DNA from 3 places in the Mesorhizobium sp. WSM4806 genome. Region 1 is predicted to be linked to each of the others. Evidence: predicted binding sites of a transcription regulator. Region 1 holds the regulator's gene; each other region holds the start of a gene.
The links. The regulator PhoB, encoded in region 1, activates phosphate uptake and scavenging genes when phosphate is short. The targets are predictions, from matches to a motif close to TGTCATNNANCTGTCAT.

Region 1 (7,461 bases):
GACATCGATCTGACCTTCGGCGACGATGCCATGCTGGCGCTGGCGCGCGGCCATGGTGCGACCGAGGGCGAAAACGGCATGTTTACGCTGACGAGCGGCGCGTCGTCGCTGCTGGTCGCGTTCAATGGCGGCACGGTCAAGCTGACCTCGCTGTCGTCTGCGGCCAACGGCACGGTGATCGCAAAAGGCACGGTGATCGAGGCGCTGGACAGCACGGCGCCCGCCGCGAGCGGCCAGGCATTCCTGCGCGTCATCGAGACGCCGGAAGCATCGCGAAAGATTTCGGACAAGGTGATCGTCTGGCTCGACACGCTGAAGAGCGCCGGCCTGATCGAAAGCCGGTTCAACTCGATCTTCTTCTTCACCGGCGCAAGCCGCGAGCCGGAATTGGCTGGTGTCTGGGGCGCGGTCGTCGGATCGTTCCTGACCATGATCGTAACCCTCGCAATCGCCTTCCCGATCGGCGTTTCAGCGGCGATCTATCTTGAGGAATTTGCGCCCAAGAACCGGCTGACGACGATGATCGAAGTGAATATCAACAATCTGGCGGCGGTGCCTTCGATCGTCTTCGGCCTGCTTGGACTTGCCGTATTCCTGAATTTCTTCGGCATGCCGCGCTCAGCCCCGGTGGTCGGCGGCATGGTGCTGGCGCTGATGACCCTGCCGATCATCATTATCGCCTCGCGCGCTTCGCTGCGCGCCGTGCCGCCTTCGATCCGCGAGGCGGCGCTTGGCATCGGAGCGTCCAAGGTCCAGACCGTATTCCATCACGTCCTGCCACTGGCGATTCCGGGCATCATGACCGGCACCATCCTCGGAATGGCGCATGCGCTCGGCGAAACCGCGCCGTTGCTGATGATCGGCATGGTCGCCTTCATCGTCGACATTCCCGGCGGCTTCACCGATCCCGCGACGATCCTGCCGGTGCAGATTTTCATGTGGGCGGATTTCCCGGAAGCGGGGTTCCAGCAGAAGACTTCGGCGGCGATTTTGATTTTGCTGGTGTTTTTGGTCATCATGAACGCCATCGCGGTGATACTGCGCAGGCGCTTCGAGCGGCGCTGGTAAGGAGTAGAGGATATGAACATCATGACGGAAGCCGGCGTCGAGCAGAAACTGAGCAGCGCAACCAACGCCCCTTCGATCAAGATGAAGGGCGAAAAGGTCTCTGTTCACTACGGCGAGAAGCGAGCTCTGTTCGACGTCGATCTCGATGTCCGCGAGCATCAGGTGACAGCGTTGATCGGGCCATCGGGCTGCGGCAAGTCGACGTTCCTGCGTTGCCTGAACCGAATGAACGACACCATCGATATCGCGCGGGTGAGCGGCAAGATCACGCTCGACGGCGAGGACGTCTACGATCCGAAAATCGATGTCGTCGAGCTGCGAGCTCGCGTCGGCATGGTATTCCAGAAGCCGAATCCGTTTCCGAAGTCGATCTACGAAAACGTCGCCTACGGTCCGCGCATCCACGGCCTGGCCAGGAGCAAGGCCGAGTTGGACGGCATCGTCGAATCGAGCCTGAAGAAGGCCGGCCTGTTCAACGAGGTCAAGGATCGCCTGCTCGAGTCGGGTACCGGACTGTCCGGCGGACAGCAGCAGCGCCTGTGCATCGCGCGCGCCATCGCGGTGTCGCCGGAAGTGATCCTGATGGACGAGCCCTGTTCGGCGCTCGATCCGATCGCCACCGCCCGCGTCGAGGAACTGATCGACGAACTGCGCCAGAACTATACGATCGTCATCGTCACCCATTCGATGCAGCAGGCGGCGCGCGTGTCGCAACGCACGGCGATGTTCCATCTCGGCTATCTGGTCGAGGAGGGCGCGACCGACAAGATGTTCACCAACCCCGACGACAAGCGCACCCAGGACTACATCACCGGCCGGTTCGGCTGAGCGGTCCGGCGAATTTCGAACACGAGGACAGCACCATGGGTGAACACACCGTCGCATCTTTCGACGAGGAACTGGAGCACATCGACCGGCTGATCCGCGACATGGACGAGCTCGCCGCCGCAATGGTCGCGGCCTCGATCCGCGCGTTGCTTGCGTCGGACAATGCGATGGCGCAGCGCGTCGTCTCGGACGACGCCATCATGGATGCGCGGCAGCGCGAACTCGATGACAGCGCCATCACGCTGATCGCCAAGCGGCAGCCGATGGCGCAGGATCTGCGCGCCGTGGTTGGCGCAATCCGCATGGCGGGCGATCTCGAGCGCATCGGCGATCTGGCCAAGAACATAGCCAAGCGGGTCAGCGCAGTCGGGCAGAGCGCGACGCCGCGTAATCTGTCGCACGGTATCGACGCGATGGCGGACCTCGTTCTTGTGCAGCTGCGCGGCGTGGTCGAGCACTATGTGTCGCGCGATGCCGGCGCGTTGAAGGAACTGCGCGCCGACGACCAGAAGATCGACGTGAAATACACGGCGGTTTTTCGCGAGCTCCTGACCTACATGATGGAGGATCCGCGCAACATCACCGCCTGCACGCACCTTCTGTTCTGCGCCAAGAATCTCGAGCGTATCGGCGATCACGTCACCAACATCGCCGAAAACGCCTACTTTGTCGTGACCGGGCAGCAATTGCCGGCGGATCGCCCGAAGCTCGACGAAACGACGATGTCGGCGCCGGCGACATGACAGGAGTGACCGGCCGATGATCGCGCCGCGCATCATGGTGGTGGAGGATGAAGAGCCGCTGGGCGTCCTCCTCCGTTACAATCTTGAATCCGAAGGCTATCAGGTCGAGGTGGTGACGCGCGGCGACGAGGCCGAAATCCGGCTGCAGGAAAACGTGCCCGATCTTTTGGTGCTCGACTGGATGGTGCCGGCGGTTTCCGGCATCGAGCTTTGCCGGCGCCTTCGGGTGCGCCCCGAAACCGAGCGGCTGCCGATCATCATGCTGACCGCGCGCGGCGAGGAGAGCGACCGGGTGCGCGGCCTTTCGACCGGAGCCGACGACTATCTGGTCAAGCCGTTCTCGACACCGGAATTCATGGCCAGGGTCAAGGCGCTGCTGCGCCGCGCCAAGCCGGAAGTGCTGTCCAGCGTGCTCAAGGTCGGCGACATCATGCTCGATCGTGAATCGCACCGGGTCTATCGCAAGAAGAGCGAGATCCGGCTCGGGCCGACCGAATTCCGGCTGCTCGAATTCATGATGCGCCACCCGGGCCGGGTCTTCTCGCGCAGTCAGTTGCTCGACAATGTCTGGGGCGAGACGATCTACATCGACGAGCGCACGGTGGACGTCCATGTCGGCCGGTTGCGCAAGGCGGTCAACAATGGTCGCATGCCCGATGTCATCCGCACCATCCGCGGCGCCGGCTATGCGATCAGGGAAGACTAGCTAGGGATGTGCTGATATTCAGGTGATGCCGGCCTGCGAACGGCGGCTTCCTGCGCTTACCTACAGCGCCGCGCGCCCTGTTGGGCACGCAAAGGACGCTGTAGAACTTTGATTTTGCGCACGACCTTTCCGAAATCGATCTCGATTTCGGGGTCATGCGCGGGCTCACGTACCCAAAAGTACGCTCCGCTCCGGTTCTCGGAACCCACCATTCTCGACTCGGCCTGACCTGAATCTCAACACACCCCAAGTCGCGACCCGGGAATCCTTCAAGCCACGTTCTTTCCGACCGAGCCGGCTCGTGCCTGGATGCTCGGCGCGAAAATCTCCTGGTCGACGAAGCTTAGCGCCCGCATGGCGCAACCTTCGCGGATCAGCGGCAGCTCGTTCGGCTCGGTGTCGAAGGAAATCGAACCCGAATGCTGGCCGCCGGCGGTCTGGGCGATGGCCTCGCGCAGGGCCGGCTCGATCAGGTCGAAGGCGGCAGCGCTGGCGCCGACCATGGCCACCGGCGCCGGATCGATCAGCGCAAACAGGCTGCCGAGCCCGAAGCCGAGCGCCTCGCCGGCCTTGCGGTAGGCTTCGCGCTCCGGTCCGTCCATCTCGCGCGCCCGGGCCGCCAAGGCCCGCATGTCGGCGTCGCTGACATCGGCGACCGGCTCGGCGTTCTCGCTCAACAGCCTTGCGTTGCGCCAGATGGCGTAGTTGCCGGCATAAGCCTCGACGCAGCCGCGCCGCCCGCAGCGGCAAAGCGCGCCGCCCGGCCGATGGATCATGTGGCCGAATTCGCCGCCTGAGGAGTGGGTGCCGGTGAACAGCTCGCCCTTCAGCACCAGCCCCATACCGATGCCGTGCGAGAGCAGGATGGCGATGAAATCGTCGCGGTAGCGATCCGGGTGGCGCCAGCGCAGCGCCACGGCCATCATGTTGCAGTCGTTCTCCATGATGGCAGGGATGCCGAACTCGCGTTCCAGAATGTCGGCGAAGGCGATGTTCGTCTGCGGCGTGATCGGCGACCACAACATGGCGCGCGCGTGGGAATCGGTGATGCCCTGGATCGCCAGCGCGATGCGGGCGACGCTTTGGACATCGAGGTCGGGATCTTCGAGCCGGCGCCGGACGATGGCGACACATTCGTCGATCAGCGCGTCACGCGACATGGTCAGCGTGTCCAGCCGGCGCTGTTCCTCGGCGACCACTTGCCCGGCATAATTGATGACGGCGACCGACAGGAAATTCAGCGACAACACGACGGCCAACACCGCAGCGGCTTGCGGATTGAGGCTGAGGCCGACCTGCGGCCGGCCGCGTTTCAACGAAACCGTCTCGCTCGCCTTGCTCTCGGCCAGGATGCCTTCCTGGATCAGGTCGGCAGAGATCGCCGATATGGTCGAATGGCTGAGGCCGGTGGTCGCGGCGATCTCGGTCCGCGACGGCTGGCCTGCCCGGCGCACGGCCGAAATCACCATCGCCCGGTTGCGCCGGCGCAGATCGTCATGACGGATTCCCACCGACATTTTTTTTCCTCCTCATTGCCGCGGCCGCTCATGAATCGGAAGCCGTCGGTATGCCGGACAAATACTGGCAGAAGCAGAAGGGGCTGTCATTATTTATTCCGAGCCTCGAAAAAAAGCCCGACAGGACGTCAAAATCCATCAGAATTGGTGTTGACAGTGCTTCCGCGTTGGACCAGTATTTTTTCGAGGCTCGAAAAAATAGAGCCTTTGTGCCGGCCTTCGGGCCAGTTGGTCGCGCCCTACGCGGCGCAGGGAGGAATATCATGAAGAGATTCGCAGCCGCCATTCTGGCGGGGGTCGCCATGTCGCTGACGCTCGCGTCGGCCGCGCAGGCCAAGGACAAGGTCATTGGCGTTTCGTGGTCGAACTTCCAGGAAGAGCGTTGGAAGACCGACGAAGCCGCCATGAAGGCGGCGATCGAGGCCGACGGCGACAAATATATCTCCGCTGACGCACAGTCCAATCCAGGCAAGCAGCTGACCGACGTCGAAAGCCTGATCTCGCAGGGCGCCAACGCGCTGATCATCCTTGCGCAGGATGCCTCGGCCATCGGTCCGGCGGTGCAGAAGGCGCTGGACGAAGGCATTCCGGTCGTCGGCTATGACCGGCTGATCGAGAACAAGGACGTCTTCTATCTGACCTTCGACAACCAGGAAGTCGGCCGCATGCAGGCCCGCGAAGTGTTCAAGGTGGCGCCGGAAGGCAATTACGTCTTCATCAAGGGCTCGGGCGCCGACCCTAATGCCGATTTCCTGTTCGCCGGTTCCATGGAAGTGCTCAAGGATGCCATCGACAGCGGCAAGATCAAGAATGTCGGCGAGGCTTATACGGACGGCTGGCTTCCCGCCAACGCCCAGAAGAACATGGAACAGTTCCTGACCGCCAACGACAACAAGGTCGATGCGGTGGTTGCCGCCAATGACGGCACCGCCGGTGGCGTCGTCGCGGCGCTGACGGCGCAAGGCCTGGCCGGATCCGTCCCGGTTTCGGGCCAGGACGGCGACCATGCCGCGCTGAACCGTATCGCGCTCGGCACACAGACCGTATCGGTGTGGAAAGACGCGCGCGAGCTCGGCAAGAACGCCGCCGAGATCGCCTCGCAGCTGGCCGACGGCAAGCCGATGACAGACATTGCCGGCGTCAAGGATTTCACCACGCCGGGCGGCAATGTCGTCAAGTCGCTGTTCCTGACGCCGGTTGCCATCACCAAGGACAATCTCAACGTCGTCATCGACGCCGGCTGGATCAAGCAGGAAGAGGTCTGCGCCGGCGTGGCGGCGGGCACCGTCCCGGTCTGCAACTGATCCGCCTTCGCCAAAAAAACCTGAAACGCCGCGGCTTCACGCCGCGGCGTTTTTTTCAAAAGAGTTGTTTTTCCGCGTCTCGCGGGTAATTTCTAAGCTGCTTCCGGCATCCGCGGCAGACGGCAACGGTGGGAGGACATCATGACCGACACGACTTCCAACACGCCGGTTGCTGATCGGGCGCGTGAATCCGAGCTCAGCCCCTTCGGCCGCTTCCTCAAGGCGACCGAGCTCGACATACGCATGCTCGGCATGGTCGGCGCGCTGCTGATCATCTGGGTTGGAATCCACATCCTGTCGGGCGGGCTGTTCCTCACGCCGCGCAATCTCTGGAACCTGTCGGTGCAGACTTCCTCGGTCGCGATCATGGCGACCGGCATGGTGCTGGTCATCGTGATGCGCAACATCGATCTTTCGGTCGGCTCCGTCGAAGGCGTCATCGGCATGGTGATGGGCGTTGCGCAGGCAGAATTCCTCATCCGCGTCATGGGATTCCAGCTTGGAAATCCCTGGATATGGGTCATCGCACTGGCTGCCGGCGTGGCGCTCGGCCTCATGATCGGCGCGCTTCAGGGCTTCATCATCGCCTATCTCGAGGTTCCGGCCTTCATCGTGACGCTGGGCGGCCTGCTGATCTGGCGCGGCATGGCGTGGCTGATGACGAGCGGGCGCACCGTCGCGCCGCTCGATGCCACGTTCCAGCTGATGGGTGGCGGGCCGCGTGGCTCGATCGGGGCGACCGCGAGCTGGATCGTCGGCATTCTCGCCTGTGTGGCCGTCGCCTTGATGCTGCTCAACGGCCGGTCGCAGCGCAAGCGCTTCAAGTTTCCGTTGCGCCCGGTCTGGGCGGAGAGCCTGCTTGGTGTTGTCGCCTGCGCCGCCATCCTCGGCGCCGTCTGGATCGCCAATTCCTACCCCTGGCCGATCGGCATCGTTCGCCAATACGCCCAGCGGAACGGCATCACCATCCCCGAAGGCGGGCTGTTCCTCGCCCATGGCATCGCCATACCGGTGCTGATCGCGGTCGCAGTCGGCATCGTCATGACCTTCATCACCCGGCGCACCCGTTTCGGCCGCTACGTCTTTGCCATCGGCGGCAACCCGGAAGCGGCGGAACTCGCCGGCATCAACACGCGCTGGGTGACCATGAAAGTGTTCATGATCATGGGCGTTCTGGCCGCGATCAGCGCGGCAATTGCTTCGGCCCGCCTCAATGCGGCGACCAATGCGCTGGGCACGCTGGACGAACTCTTGGTCATCGCAGCAGCCGTCATCGGCGGCACGTCGCTGGCCGG
Region 2 (7,461 bases), on a different contig from region 1:
GGTTTTTGCCTGCGTGGTCCTGCATGAGTTCGGCCACATCGCCGCTGCGCGGTATTTCGGCATCAACACGCCGGACATTACGCTTTTCCCGATCGGCGGCGTCGCCAGGCTCGAACGCATGCCCGAAGAGCCGGGGCAGGAGTTCGTGATCGCGGTCGCGGGGCCGCTGGTCAATGTCGCGATCGCCGCGCTGATCTTCGTCCTGCTCGGCGGGTCGGCGGGCGTCGAACAGATGGCCGGGATCGAGGATCCGCGTATGAGTTTTCTCGCCAGGCTTGCCGGGGTCAATGTCTTCCTGGTCATCTTCAATATGATCCCAGCCTTCCCGATGGATGGCGGCCGTATCCTGCGCGCCGCACTCGCCGCCCGCCTGTCGTGGTCGCGCGCAACCCAGATCGCAGCCATGATCGGGCAAGGATTGGCCTTCGTCTTCGGTTTTGTTGGGCTGTTCTACAATCCGCTACTGATCTTCATCGGCATCTTCGTCTATCTCGCCGCGGCAGCGGAAGCGCAAAACGCACAGATCCGGGAGGTAGCCACAAGCGTCCTTGTCGCGGATGTGATGATCACCGAGTTCGCCCGGCTGGAACGGTCGGCGACGCTCGACCAGGCAATCGAGATGCTGCTCGCGACGACGCAGCACGAATTCCCTGTCGTCGACTCTGCTGGCCATCTTGAAGGATTGGTGACACGCAACGACATGATCCGGACATTGAAGGAAAAGGGACCCGCCGCACCGGTCGCGAGCGCAATGCGGCACGATATCCCGAAAATACATTACCGCAAAAGTCTCGAGGAAAGCCTGCGGCTGATGCAGCAGGCAGAGGTGCCTGCTGTAGCCGTCGTGGACAGTTCCGACCGGCTGGTCGGGCTCATGACACACGAAACCATAGGCGAGATGCTCATGATCCGCTCAGCCGTGTCGGATGCCTTCCGATTTGGTCGTTTGCGTGGGGCCAAGCCGCGATTCACACGGATCTGAGCACGAGGATTCTTTTCACCGCCGGATCGGGTGAGTGCGCTCTAAATCGTAGCGGAGCGATAAGCAGAAATCGGCCGGAACGAAGGTCGTCCCGGCCCTTTTTCTGTGTCTCAAGCGCCCGGAACGTGAGGCAGAAGTTCAAGCGCACCGCGATAGATCATGTCGCCAGCTACGTAGAGGATGACCACCAGCCCGACATAGGCGATCCAGCGGTGCTTCTGAAGCAGATTGGCAATGAGGTTTGCAGCGATGCCCATCAGCGCGACGGAGAGGACAAGGCCGAAGATCAGCACGTTCGGATGTTCGCGCGCAGCACCGGCTACCGCCAGAACATTGTCGAGTGACATGGAGACGTCGGCGATGATGATCTGCCAGGTTGCCTGGGCCAGGGTCTTGCGCGGAGCCTTGCCAGCTACGACGCCATCGTAGTCGACGTCGCTTTCCGAAAGCGCTTCGATCGCCTGTGCTTCCTGCGCATGGTTTTGCCGGAGTTCGCGCCACATCTTCCAGCAGACCCACAACAGCAAAAGACCGCCGGCGAACAGCAGCCCGACGATCTGCAGGAGCTGGGTTGTCGCGGCCGCAAAGCCGATGCGCAGAACGGCCGCTGCGATTATGCCAACGACAATTGCGTTTCTGCGCTGCTCTTTGGGTAGTCCGGCCGCGGCAAGGCCGATAACGATGGCATTGTCGCCGGCCAGCACCAGGTCGATCATGATGACCTGCATGAGAGCGGTCATTGCTTCGGGACTGAAAAAATCTGTCATACGGCACCCTTGCGTTCAGCTAGGGGTGACGCGGCTTGCGAGTATAACCGTAGAGCAACGCGGACACCGCGTATGACAAGAGAAATGCCGCTACAGCTGAAGAAAACTCAAAGCCAGGCCACCCGGATTGGAATTCCAGTCCGACATCGCAGTCCTGATGGACTGCCAGAGGGGCCCGGCCTGGCAGCACCTAGCTATTGCCCCAAGCGCAAAAACTCAAGGCTTAATTGTGATCCGCATATGCGGCATCGAGTTCGGCAAGCTGGTTAAGCCAGGTCGATCGGCCACGCGGCCATTGAACGGGCCGGCAGCCGCAAGTAGACTGATACAGTGCGCTTCGGTAAATTTCTCCAACACCCGATCTGCGACCGTCGATGGCGATGAAGGAATTCCGTCTTGGCTGCTCATCGACGATCGATCGGCCAATATCTGTTCCCAATCGGCTCCTTGGGCCTGGCCGCACTCATTCATTTCGGCGCCGCGTCGATCGAGCATTCGCCGCTCTCGATCAAAATCCTGGCGTTGATCGTCGTCGCTATCTTCATCTTCGCGACAGTGTTTGTGGTTTTGCATCATGCAGAAGCCGTCGCACTGCGGCTCGGTGAACCATATGGCACGCTGCTGTTGACATTTTCGGTGACGGCCATCGAAGCGTCGGTCATCGTTTCGATGATGCTGCACGGCGAGAACAACCCGACGCTGGCACGCGAATCTGTGTTTTCGACGGTCATGATCGTTTGCGCTGGCGTCGTCGGGGTCTGCCTCACCCTGGGTGGGCTGAAGCATCGATATCAGGACATCAAACGTCAGGGCACCAACGCCTCGCTTGCCGTCATTATGGCGCTGACAGTTCTTACGCTGATCCTTCCAAACTACACGCTTGCAACAAGCCCCGGTACGTTCTCCGCCTCGCAGCTCGCTTTCGTGAGCGTTCTTTCAATCCTCCTCTATGGTGCCTTCGTCTTTGCCCAGATGGTGCGCCATCGGGGCGATTTTATCGAAGACCTGACCTCCAGCGCGGAACATGACAAGCATGTATCTGAGGGTGGGAGAGTGACCACCAATGTGCTCCTCTTATTTGTCGGACTGGCAGGGATCGTTCTTCTGACCGAACAGGTGGCCGGCAACATCGAGAATGGGCTCGAGTTTCTTCATATTACCCAGGCGGACGCCATCGTGGGCTTCTTCGTCGCTGCGCTTGTGCTTATGCCGGAGGCGGTATCGGCGGTTCGGGCAGCACTCAATAATGAACTTCAGCGAGGGCTGAATGTCGCCCTCGGCTCGGCCTGCGCCACAATCGGCCTGACAATCCCGGCGATCGGTGCGGCGAGCCTGCTCACCGGACGAAGCCTGACTCTTGGTCTGGGTCCGGGGGATACCGTGCTTCTCATCCTCGCCCTTGCCATCAGCATCGTGAGCTTTGGGACGGGCCGAACAACGATGCTGACGGGGCTCGTTCATCTCGTCGTGTTTGTCGCGTATCTGTTCCTTATCTTCGTGCCGTAGGTGATCGACCCGCCGTCTTCCGCCATCGCTGCGTCCTGTCGTTTGCGGCGCACATGCCTAGCCTGCAACTACTGGACCTTCGAGCGCAAGCGATCAGTCACGAACTCCATCAACACCACGATGGCGAAGATCACGAGAATGATGGTCGAGGCATTCCTGTATTGGAAAAGATCGAACGCGACCTTCAGCTCCTGTCCGATGCCACCGGCTCCAACGAGGCCGAGAACAACGGACGAGCGCACTGCCTTTTCAAGCGCGAAGAGCGTGGTGTTTATCAGGGACGGCATGGCGTCAGGCAGTACTGCCCCGCACAGAACAGAGAATCGTCCGGCGCCGATTGCAAACAGCGCTTCCTGAGGTCTTTCGTCGGCATCCTCCATCGCCTCGGCGAAGAAGCGCCCGCAAAAGCCGATCGTATCGACGACGATGGTCATGGTGCCGGCAACCGCCCCGAGACCAACGGCTGACACGAAAAGTAGTGCCCAGACCAAATCTGGAACAGTCCTGAACAACGAGACCAGCATCCTGGAGATATGCCGGAACGGGCCGATCGGGGTTATGTCCTTGGCCGAGAGCCAGGCAAACGGCAAGCTGAGGACGACACCTATTGCTGTCCCCACGAGCGCTATCTGAAACGTTTCGACCATGCGCCAGAAAACCCTCAGGAGGAACCCTGGCTCGACATTTGGGGGTATCATGCGGCCGACGAGATGGACCATTCGGGGCACCCCGCCTGCCAGTTGTTCCGGCGAAGGTGCGACCTGCCCGGCGGAAACGATCACGAGAGCGGCCAAAGCGACGGCAAAGCTGAAAGTGACGGGCGAGATCGATGGAATCCGGCTCAGCGAAAGGCGGTCATGCATCGAAGACGTCTTTCAGATCAGCGCGGGTCACCTGCGCCGTCGGTCGGTCGAAGAAGACCTTGCCCGCCTTGAGCGCTATCAAGCGGTCGGAGTAGTCGAGAGCATGCTCCATGTCGTGCGTGGTATAGACGAAAGTGATCGCCTGTTCCTGGGTCAGCTCGGAGAAGACGCGCATCACATCATGTCCAGCCGCCGGGTCGAGACTTGCCGCCGGTTCGTCTGCTATCAAAAGCTTCGGACGCCGGATCAACGCACGGGCAATCGCCACCCGCTGCGCCTGCCCTCCAGAAAGCGCGTCGGCGCGGGCGCCCGCCTTGCCGAGAAGCCGCACTTCGGCGAGGGCCTGCATTGCTTCCTCGCGCCAGTGTTGCTTTGCGATGGAATGGTGCCAGCCGCGCCAGCCGCCGGGCAGCCCGAGCTTGCCCTGCAAAACGTTTGTAAGAACCGATTGGCGGCTGACCAGTCCGTGGTGCTGGAAGACAAATCCGATCTGCCTGCGTATGCGCCGCAGCTGGACGACGGACGGCGCCGAGCGGAAGCTCTCGCCGAGGGTGACGACCTCGCCACCGCTCGACGGTAGAAGACCAATGAGGCATTTGAGCAGGGTGGATTTTCCAGCACCGTTCGAGCCAATCAGGGCAACCCGTTCGCGCGATGCTATGGTGAGGCCGATACTGGAGAAAATGACCTTTCCGTTCGCATAGCTCTTCGCAAGATCGTGCGCCCGAATGATGGCTGTCATAGTGACCTCTTGGCCCAGACCGAACTGCGAAACAGACGGCGGTTAGCCGCCGGCCTTGTCGCTGAAAAGGAGCGAGCCTCAGTTTACGAAGTCGGTGAGGGTCTCGATTCCGATCGTGCGGTACATCGAGCGGACATAGTCGTAGTCCGAGTCCCTGACATCAGTCAGGAAGAAACCGCCCTTGAATTTCTGGTTGTCCTCGCCGGTCAGGATCGCTTTCATCAGCTCATTGCCATTCTTCGCAAAGGCATCGCGGATCTTGACGAACACGTCATCTGAAATGTCCTTGCGGGCGACAAGAATGTCGTTCGGCAGATCGCGGCCCCGTGCGATGACCGAGAAGGCAACGCCGGGGAATGCTTCCCGGACCGAGTTGAGATAGCCGAAATTCAAGCCGATAGCGGCGATGTCGCCGCGGATGAGAGCCTCAGCCGCGATGTTGCGCGATATGATTACTGGTTCGTAATCGGTGGCATATTTCAGGTTGAAATCGGCCAGCGCCTGCGCGGGGCCGAGGTGCTGGGAGGTCGAGCCGACCGAGCCGAATGCGACCTTCTTGCCCTTCAAGTCTTCGACCGAGCGGATCGGTCCATTCGCCAGCACGGCGATCTGAGCGAAATAGTCGGGGCGCTGCCAGGCGACAACAATCTTCGGCTGGCTTAATTCCTTCATGACGACGTATTCTGCAGGACCGGTCAGGACAAGATCGACCTGCCCGGAATTCATCGCCTCGGCGGCGGTGGTCCGCGAACTGACCGGAAACAGCTCGACATCCAGGCCGGTCGCCTCCTCAAGAGCGGTCTGGAAAGCACCGAATTCCTGCTGAAGAGCCTCCAGTCCCTCCATGTCGGTTACCGCGAATTTCACTGGCTCCGCAAACACTGGAACGGCGGAGGCAAGCGTCAGGGCGAGTGCGGTTGCGATGCTGCGGATCATCGTTTTTTCCTTTGCTGTATAGACAGGAAACTGTTACCGGCTAATCCGTATACGCAGCAGATGACGTGCTCGTGACATTTCGCCGGCGCCACCGGCAGCCTTTGCTTTTTTGAGGGATACAGTGAACTGGCACATCCAGGGTGGTCGCATCCTTACCGAACGGGGACTTGAAACCGCGGACCTGAGCGTCACCGGCGGCGCCCTGTCAGAGCTGCGAGCGGCCCATGCCTCCACAATCGATGCCGATGGTCTGCTCGTGCTTCCGGGGATCGTCGATATTCACGGCGACGGCTTCGAGCGCCAGATCATGCCGCGGCCCGGTGTCCGCTTCGACACCGCGCTGGCGCTGAAAGATACGGACCGCCAGCTTGTCGCCAATGGCGTAACCACGGCCTTTCACGGCGTCACGGTGTCGTGGGAGCCTGGACTTCGCTCGCTCGACGCTGCCAAACAGCTGATCGGCGCGGTCTGCGATCTCCGCGATAGCCTTGGCTGCGATACGCGTCTGCATCTGCGCTGGGAGACCTTCGCGCTTGATCAAATGGCGCAGGTCGTACGATGGCTCTCGCTTTCGCCACGGCCGATCATCGCCGTCAACGATCATACGACGGGGTCGGTGCTGAACGGCACGATTGCCCGCAAGATCGGTCAGATGGCGGAGCGGTCTGGCTTGAGCCGCGAGCAATACATGACGTTGCTCGGCCAGATTTGGTCCCGCCGCGCCGAGGTTGAGATCGCGATCGGGAAGCTGGCCGCAACTGCGCGGGCCAGTGGCAATGTGCTTCTTGCCCATGACGAAGCGTCTCCCGAGGAACGCATGTATTTTCGCGCCCTCGGCGCAAAGGCCTCGGAATTTCCGCTGACGTTCGAAACAGCCAAGGCCGCGCGGCAAATGGGCGAGGACGTGATCCTCGGCGCGCCCAACGTCGTGCGCGGCGGCAGCCATAATGGAGCGCTGAATGCCACCGAGGCCGTCAGGGCCGGACTTTGCACGGTGCTGACCAGCGATTACCACTACCCTTCGCCTCTGCATGCGGCCTTCAGACTGTCTTCGCCAGACGCCGGCGACTTCCCCTCGATCTGGAATCTGGTTTCGGCAAACCCGGCCCGGGTGGCCGGCCTCGACGATCGCGGCTCGCTTGTTGCCGGCCGCCGGGCGGATCTGATCCTGGTCGATGCTGGCGATCCAGAGCATCCGCGTGTGGTGGCCACCATGGTCCATGGACAAATTGTCTATAGCTCCGGGCTCTCCCGCACAGACCGATGGTCTGCACAGCGGTCGCCGGTGGATAAGGTTTCATGAACTTGGACACGAAAATTTCAACACCACACGAGCGCAATGGCAATCGCCTTCTGGCCTTTGACGGGCTGGTCTTTCGGCCACGCAACGATACGCCGATCTGGCAGCAGATCTACGATCACATCTTCGATCTGATCGAGAGCGGCAGTCTTGCGCCGGGCAGCCAGCTTCCCGGAGAAACGCATCTGGCAGAGAAACTCGCGGTCACCCGCATTACGCTTCGCCGGGCGCTGCAGCAGTTACAGCATGAGGGCCACCTCACCGCCCGCAAGGGCGTCGGTATCTTCGTGCGAAACCTGCCCTCGACATTCACTGTTCGCGACGGACAGCGCTTTCTCGACAATTTCGAAGCCCACGGCCAGGAA
Region 3 (7,461 bases), on a different contig from region 1:
GTGAGGCCGCTTTCGACGACGCGGCCGTCCTTCATCACCATCATGCGTTGCGACAGCAGACGCGCCACCGCAAGGTCGTGGGTGACGACGATCGCCGCCAGGCCGAGATCGGTGACCAGGCCGCGCAACAGGTCGAGCAGGCGCGCCTGCACCGAAACGTCGAGGCCGCCGGTCGGCTCGTCCATGAACACCAGCCGCGGCCCGGTGACGAGGTTGCGGGCGATCTGCAGGCGCTGGCGCATGCCGCCGGAAAAGGCGCGCGGTTCGTCGTCGATACGGTCCCCGTCGATCTCCACGCGCGACAGCCAGTCGACGGCGGTGGCGCGGATATTGCCATAGTGGCGGTCGCCGACCGCCATCAGCCGCTCGCCGACATTGGCGCCGGCCGACACCGTCATGCGCAGCCCGTCGGCGGGGTTCTGATGGACAAAACCCCAGTCGGTGCGCATCAGGAAGCGGCGCTCGGCCTCGCTCATGCGGTAAAGCTCGCGGAGCTGGCCGTCGCGCATGCGGTAGCTGGCGGTGCCGGAACTCGGCAGCAATCTGGTCGACAGGCAGTTGAGCAGCGTCGTCTTGCCGGATCCGGATTCGCCGACCACTGCCAGCACCTCGCCCGGCCACAGGTCGAAGCTGACGTTCTCGCAACCAATGCGCGAGCCGTAGAACTTGGACAGCGCGGAAACGCGCAGCAGCGGTTCGTCGGTCATTGCGCCGGCTCCATCGTCTCGGGCGCAAGGTGGCCGCGATGGCCTTGCTCGCGCCGCTTCTCGCAATGGTCGGTATCGGAGCAGACGAACATGTGGCCGCCATGGTCGTCGAGGATGACCTCGTCGAGATAGACGTTTTCGGCCGCGCACAGTGCGCAGGGTTGGTCGAAGGTCTGCACCTCGAACGGATGGTCCTCGAAGTCGAGGCTGATCACGTCGGTGAAAGGCGGCAGCGCATAGATGCGCTTTTCGCGGCCGGCGCCGAACAGTTGCAGAGCCGGCGAACGGTGCATTTTCGGGTTATCGAACTTCGGCGTCGGCGACGGGTCCATCACATAGCGACCCTCGACCTTGACCGGATAGGCGTAGGTGGTGGCGATGCGACCGTGTCTGGCGATGTCTTCGTAGAGTTTTACATGCATGAGTCCATATTCCTCCAGCGCATGCATTTTCCGCGTTTCCGTCTCGCGCGGCTCGAGGAAGCGCAGCGGCTCGGGAATCGGCACCTGATAGACCAGCACCTGGCCTGCGGTCAGCGGGTGCTCGGGGATGCGGTGGCGGGTCTGGATGATGGTCGCCTTCGCCGTGTCGGTGGTGACGGCGACATTGGCGACCTTCTTGAAGAAGGCGCGAATCGAGACCGCATTGGTGGTATCGTCGGCGCCTTGGTCGATGACCTTCAGCACATCGTCCGGGCCGATGATCGAGGCGGTGACCTGAACGCCGCCGGTGCCCCAGCCATAAGGCATCGGCATCTCGCGCGAGGCGAACGGCACCTGATAGCCGGGAATGGCGATACCCTTGAGGATCGCGCGGCGGATCATCCGCTTGGTCTGCTCGTCGAGATAGGCGAAGTTGTAGGTGGCGATGTCGGTCGGTTGTGCGGTCATTCCGCGGCCTCCCTTTTTTCTTCCATCTTGCCGCCGTTCTCGCGGGCGTCGTGCTCGGCGCGCATGCGGCGCACCAGGTCGAGCTCGGCCTGGAAGTCGACATAGTGCGGCAGCTTGAGGTGCTCGACGAAGCCGGTCGCCTGGACATTGTCGGAATGCGAGATGACGAATTCCTCGTCCTGGGCAGCGGCGACGACATCTTCGCCGAATTCGGTTGCACGAAGCGCGCGGTCGCAGAGCGCCATGGCCATCGCCTTGCGCTCGCTCTGGCCGAAGACGAGGCCGTAGCCGCGGGTGAATTGCGGCGGCGCCTTGGCCGAGCCCTTGAACTGGTTGACCATCTGGCACTCGGTGACACGCACAGAACCGAGCGGTACGGCGAATGGCAGCTCCGGCACGTCGAGTTCCAGCTCGACCTCGCCGATGCGAACCTCACCGACGAACGGATGGTTGCGGGCATAGCCGCGCTGGGTGGAGTAGCCGAGCGCCAGCAAAAAACCCTCGTCGCCGCGTGACAGCGCCTGCAGGCGGATGTCGCGCGCCATCGGGAACTCCAGCGGCTCGCGGGTGATGTCGCCCGGGATATGGTCCTGCGGCATGTCGCCATCGGGCTCGATCAGGCCTTCGCGGGCGAGGATGGCGGAGACGCGCGGCATGGCGTCCGCGTCGCTGGCACGCTGCAGCGGCTCGGCGACGTCGCCGCCCGCGGCGAGTTCGGGGTCGAGCAACCTGTGCGTGTAGTCGAAGGTCGGGCCGAGCAGCTGGCCGCCGGGAAGATCCTTGTAGGTCGCCGACACGCGCCGCTCGACCAGCATCGCCCCGGTGTCGATCGCCCTGGTGTAGCCGAAGCGCGGCAGCGTGGTGCGATAGGCGCGAACCAGGAAGATCGCCTCGATCATGTCGCCGCGCGCCTGAACGATGGCCAGCGCCGCCAATTCACGGTCGTAGAGCGAACCTTCGCTCATCACCCGGTCGACGCCGAGCGCCAGCTGCTCGACGATCTGGTCGAGGCGAAGCGCCGGCACGGAACGGTCGCCGCGGCGGCGGTCGGCGAGCAGGGCGTGGGCGTTGGCAATGGCCGCTTCACCGCCTTTTACCGCGACATACATATCACGCCTCCATCGTCTTGATGCGCGTCGTACGCGGCAGGCAGGCAACGCCTTCCGGGGTGGCGAGGATAAGGTCGACACCACGGGGGAAACGCTGATTGTTCTGCTTCCATTGTTCGACGAAGTGGCGCGGCATCTGCGCCGGCGCGATTGTCGCGGTTGTTTCGATGCCAGGACCTTCGAGCAGCAGCGGCGCGCCTGAGACGAGATCGCTGACCTGCAGGATCAGCGTCGTCGAGCGGTCGGGATAGTCCTGGGTGCCTTGTGAAAAGCCGTCGAGCGCCATCATCTCGGCCGGCGTGGCGATCAGCGCGAAATGCGCATCGGCTGGCGTGTGGGCCAGTGGCGCGCCGGTGTGGAAGCCGAGCCAGGATTTCATCGCTGCTGGGGCCTGCAGAACGAGGTCGAGCCAGAGCGGCGTGTCGTTGTCGCACAGCGCCAGCGCGATGGCGCCCGCGGTGGCCGACAGCGGCGCCGGTGGGCGGGCAAAGACCGGCAGAGGCTGCAGGGTGCCCGGCCGCGCCATTGCGTCCATCACGGCGCGGAACACTGTCTGGGCGTCGAACACCGGATTGGCAAAGCCGCCCTCGATCGCTTGCGTTGCGATGTCCATCAGTCTTCTCCGCGTACCATGGTGAAGAAATCGACCTTCGTTGCCGCCGTCTCGGCGCGCCGCCGCTCACGTCGGCTGGCCAGTGCGGCCTGCAGCGGCGCAATGAGTTTGCTCTCGACCTCGTTGCGGCGGGTGGGATCCTGCCAGAGCGCGTCGGCGATCGCCGCCAGTTTTGCTTTCTGCTTGTCACGGCCGAGCGCATAGCAGTGGCCGACTTCTCCCGAGGCAAGCCGCACAGTCGCGCGGGTGACCGTCGCCTCGCCGACGTTGAATGGTGCGCCGCCGCCGCCGATGCGGCCACGCACGGTGACCAGGCCGGTTTCAGGGCCGCGCAGGAGTTCTGCTTCCGAAGGCAGGCCGGCTTCGTTCCAGAGGCGGACGATATCGTCGCCGGTCGATTGCGCCAACGTCGCCATGACGGCCTTGCGCTCAAGCTGCTGATCGCGCGCTTCCTGTCCTCGCATGGTTGACATTCCCTTGCATCGAAAATTCGTCCATTGATATGGACAATTATACAAATTATATCTATTTTCTAAAGCGTGTCCATGACGGACGGATGACAGCGCGAAAAGATCGGGGCAAAGAAATGATCGGTCAGCAGATGGCCAGCAGCTTGGAGCGGCGCAGCGGCGTCTCGCTGTGGCGGCAGATCGCCGACCAGATCCTGCAGTCGATCGCCGTCGGCGACTTTGCCGAGAATGCTGCATTGCCACCGGAAGTTGCACTGGCCCAGCGCTATGGCGTCAACCGCCATACGGTGCGCAGCGCCATCGCCGCACTGGTGCAGGATGGCGTGCTCAGGGCCGAACAGGGGCGCGGCACCTTCGTGCTGTCGCGCAAGCGCCTGTCCTATCCGATCGGCGCCCGCACCCGTTTTTCGGAGGGCTTGCAAGGGCAGGCGTCGGAGCGCCGCAGCGTGCTGCTCGAATCGGCGGTCGAGCCGGCCAGCCGGCGCGTCGCCGAAGGGCTGGGGCTTGCCAGGGGTTCGACTGTCATACGCCTCGAGACACGCGGCGAAGCCGATGGGCAACCGGTCTCGCGTGCGACCGGCTGGTTCGACGCGGCTCGCTTCGCCGGCATCGATGCCGCCATGGCCGAAACCGGATCGGTGACCGCCTCATTCCGGCGTTTCGGCATCGGTGACTATCTCAGACAATCGACGGTGTTGTCGGCCCGCCACGCGGACGCCGCCGACCTTGCCGATCTTAATCTGCAGCCCGGCGCCATCGTGCTGGTCACGGTCGCCGTCAACGTCACGCCGGACGGCCAGCCGATCCAGTTTGCCGAAACCCGGTTTCCGGCTGAGCGGGTCGAGCTCAAGATATCGGCGCTTTAAAGTCCGGTTCATCCGACCTGGATGACGGCCTTGATCAGGCCGGATTTCTCATGCGCCCAGCGGGCGAGGTCGCGCGGCGTGTCGCCAAGCGTCGTGCGATGGGTGACGAGCTTTGCCAGCGGCACAGCACCATCGCGGATCGAGGCGGCGACATGGTCGAAGTCGACGCGCAGAGCGTTGCGGCTGCCGATCAGCGTCATCTCGCGCTTGTGGAATTCAGGATCGGAAAAGACGATGTCGTCCTTGACGACGCTGACCAGGACCAGCGTCCCGCCATGCGCGACATGGGCGAAGGCTGACTGGACGGACTGAGTGTTGCCGGTGGCATCGAAAATCACGTCAAAACCTTCGCCGTTGGTCGCCTCGCGAACCAGATCGGTCGCAGACTGCCGTGATGCGTCGAGGGTGGCGAAGCCGAGTTCGCTTGCGGCGAAGCCAAGCCTTTCCGCGCTCATGTCGAGCAGCGTCACGTCGAGACCGGCGATGCGGGCAAACAGCGCCGTGCCGAGGCCGATCGGCCCGGCACCGATGACCAGCGTGCGCGCGCCGGGATCAGCCAGCGAGCGCCGCACGGCATGCGCCCCGATCGCCAGGAATTCGACGGCGGCGGCATCGGCCAGCGACAGGCCGTTGGCCGGATAAAGATTTTGCGCCGGCACCAGGATCCGTTCGCACATGGCGCCGTCGCGGTGGACGCCGAGCACCTCGATCCTGACGCAGCAATTCGGCTTGCCTAGGCGGCAGGCGCTGCATTTGCCGCAAGCGAGATACGGGTTGATGATCACCGGCTCGCCCACCGGCAGGTCGACGCCTTCGCCGGCCTCGATCACGGTGCCGGAGACCTCGTGACCCATGATGCGGGGATAGGCGAGGAACGGATGCTTGCCCTCGAAGATGTGATAGTCGGTGCCGCAGATGCCGACATGACTGACCGCGACCAACGCCCAGCCCGGCGGTGGTGTGCCCGGCGCCAGGCGGTCTTCCACAACAAGATCGCCGGGCGAACGGCAGATGACGGCTTTCATGCTTTGATCCAGTCGGTTCATGGCGCCGCCGGCCCGATCGCCGGGCCGGCGGTTGTTAAGATGGTCTATTTGCCGCGGCGGCGCAGGCCGTCGAAATAGACGATGACGATGATCAGCACGCCGGTAATGATGCGCTGCCAGAAGGCATTGACGTTCAAGAGATTGGCGCCGTTGTTGATAGTGGCGAGGATGAAGGCGCCGAGCAGCGGTCCGTGCACCGAGCCGACGGCGCCGAACAGCGAAGTGCCGCCGATCACCGACGAGGCGATCGCCTGCAACTCCCAGCCCTCGGCCTGCGTCGGATTGCCGATGCCGATGCGCGAGGCAAGCAGCACGCCGACAAAAGCCGCGCAGAGGCCAGACAGCGTATAGGCCATGTAGATGGTGCGCTGGACGTTGACGCCGGACAGACGCGAGGCCTCGGCGTTGGAGCCGACCGAGAACAGATACCGGCCCCAGCGGCTGTGATGCAGGAAGATGTAGGCGGGGATGCCGACCAGGATCACCATCCAGAACAGATTGGGGACGCCGAGGAACGAGCTGCGCGAAAACAGCTGGAAGGCGTCGTTGTTGATCGAGATCGAGTTGCCATTGGTCATCAAAAGGCCGATGCCGCGCAGCGAGGTCAGCGTCGCCAGCGTGATGATGAAGGGCGGCAGGCCCATCTTGACGATGCCGAAGCCGTGGAACAGGCCGATGGCGACGCCAACCAGCAAGGTGATCAGGATGGCGAGGTAAATCGGCACGCCGGCATTGATCAGCATCGCAACGATGACGGTGGCGAAGCCAACCACGGCGCCGACGGAAAGGTCGATACCGCCGGTGATGATGACGAAGGTCTGGCCGACCGCCAGGATGGCGATCATCGAACCTTGCCGCAGCAGGTTCGAGATGTTGTTGGCGGAGGCGAAGCTCGGCGTCGCCACCGACAGGATGACCCACAACAGCACCAGCAGCGCCAGCAGCGTCAGCCCGAACAGCGCGTTGTAGTTGCGTTTCGGCCTTTCGGCCGCGATCGCCTCGGTGCTCATATCTGTCCTCCCGGTTTTTCTTGTTTCTCGGCCAGCGCCTGGGTGAGGATCTCCTCATGGTCGGCAGTGTGGAAACCATGAGTGGCCACCAGCTTGCCGCGCCGGAACACATGCAGCGTGTCGGCCAGTTCATAGACCTCGGGCAGATAGGACGAGATCAGGATGATGCCGGCGCCCTTGGACAAAAGCGCACTGAACAGGCGGTAGATCTCGGCCTTGGTGCCGACATCGACGCCGACTGTCGGCTCGTCGAAGATGAACAGCTTGGCGCCGTGCGCCAGCCATTTGCCGATGACGATCTTCTGCTGGTTGCCGCCGGACAGGCTGGAGGCGAGGGCGTGACGCGTCGGCGTCTTGATCCTGAGATTGGCGATCTGGCGATCCGCCTCGGTCTTCTCCTGTGCGCTGGAGATCAGCAGATTGCTGGAGATGCGCTTGTAGATCGGCAGATTGAGATTGAGGCCGACCGGCAGGTTGAGGCAGAGGCCCTGGTCGCGGCGGCTTTCCGGCGCCAGCGCCATGCCGAGCCTGATAGCGTCATGCTCGGAGTTGACCTGAACCTCCTTGCCCTCCCAGAGGATCTGGCCGGCCGACTTGCGGTGACGGCCGTAGAGCGTGGTGACGAACTCGCTGCGCCCGGCGCCGATCAGGCCGTAGAGCCCGACGATTTCGCCGGCACGGACCGTCATCGAGACATTTTCGAAGCCCTTGCCGGAAAGATTTCGGGCTTCGAGCAGCGTCGCGCCCGGG

Region 2: AC0L2M_RS00665 (PhnD/SsuA/transferrin family substrate-binding protein) is a predicted target of PhoB. The motif match lies at 5,857-5,873, and genes of this name have one in related genera.
Region 3: phnF (phosphonate metabolism transcriptional regulator PhnF) is a predicted target of PhoB. The motif match lies at 3,865-3,881, and genes of this name have one in related genera.

The regions. Positions count from the first base shown of each region.
Region 1 is NZ_JBVVQZ010000013.1:4,225-11,685, reverse strand. Features, by position in the region: gene pstA (phosphate ABC transporter permease PstA) at 1-1,068, shown strand, start outside; gene pstB (phosphate ABC transporter ATP-binding protein PstB) at 1,081-1,896, shown strand; gene phoU (phosphate signaling complex protein PhoU) at 1,932-2,639, shown strand; gene phoB (phosphate regulon transcriptional regulator PhoB) at 2,656-3,345, shown strand; gene AC0L2M_RS19825 (ROK family protein) at 3,615-4,862, opposite strand; gene xylF (D-xylose ABC transporter substrate-binding protein) at 5,126-6,166, shown strand; gene AC0L2M_RS19815 (sugar ABC transporter permease) at 6,308-7,461, shown strand, end outside.
Region 2 is NZ_JBVVQZ010000001.1:141,000-148,460, forward strand. Features, by position in the region: gene AC0L2M_RS00640 (site-2 protease family protein) at 1-982, shown strand, start outside; gene AC0L2M_RS00645 (TerC family protein) at 1,093-1,749, opposite strand; gene AC0L2M_RS00650 (calcium:cation antiporter) at 2,146-3,255, shown strand; gene phnE (phosphonate ABC transporter, permease protein PhnE) at 3,324-4,118, opposite strand; gene AC0L2M_RS00660 (phosphonate ABC transporter ATP-binding protein) at 4,111-4,860, opposite strand; gene AC0L2M_RS00665 (PhnD/SsuA/transferrin family substrate-binding protein) at 4,939-5,796, opposite strand; gene AC0L2M_RS00670 (alpha-D-ribose 1-methylphosphonate 5-triphosphate diphosphatase) at 5,918-7,099, shown strand; gene phnF (phosphonate metabolism transcriptional regulator PhnF) at 7,096-7,461, shown strand, end outside.
Region 3 is NZ_JBVVQZ010000010.1:175,941-183,401, reverse strand. Features, by position in the region: gene phnK (phosphonate C-P lyase system protein PhnK) at 1-707, opposite strand, end outside; gene AC0L2M_RS17290 (alpha-D-ribose 1-methylphosphonate 5-phosphate C-P-lyase PhnJ) at 704-1,597, opposite strand; gene AC0L2M_RS17285 (carbon-phosphorus lyase complex subunit) at 1,594-2,706, opposite strand; gene phnH (phosphonate C-P lyase system protein PhnH) at 2,708-3,319, opposite strand; gene phnG (phosphonate C-P lyase system protein PhnG) at 3,319-3,783, opposite strand; gene phnF (phosphonate metabolism transcriptional regulator PhnF) at 3,906-4,655, shown strand; gene AC0L2M_RS17265 (zinc-binding alcohol dehydrogenase family protein) at 4,664-5,680, opposite strand; gene AC0L2M_RS17260 (ABC transporter permease) at 5,746-6,711, opposite strand; gene AC0L2M_RS17255 (sugar ABC transporter ATP-binding protein) at 6,708-7,461, opposite strand, start outside.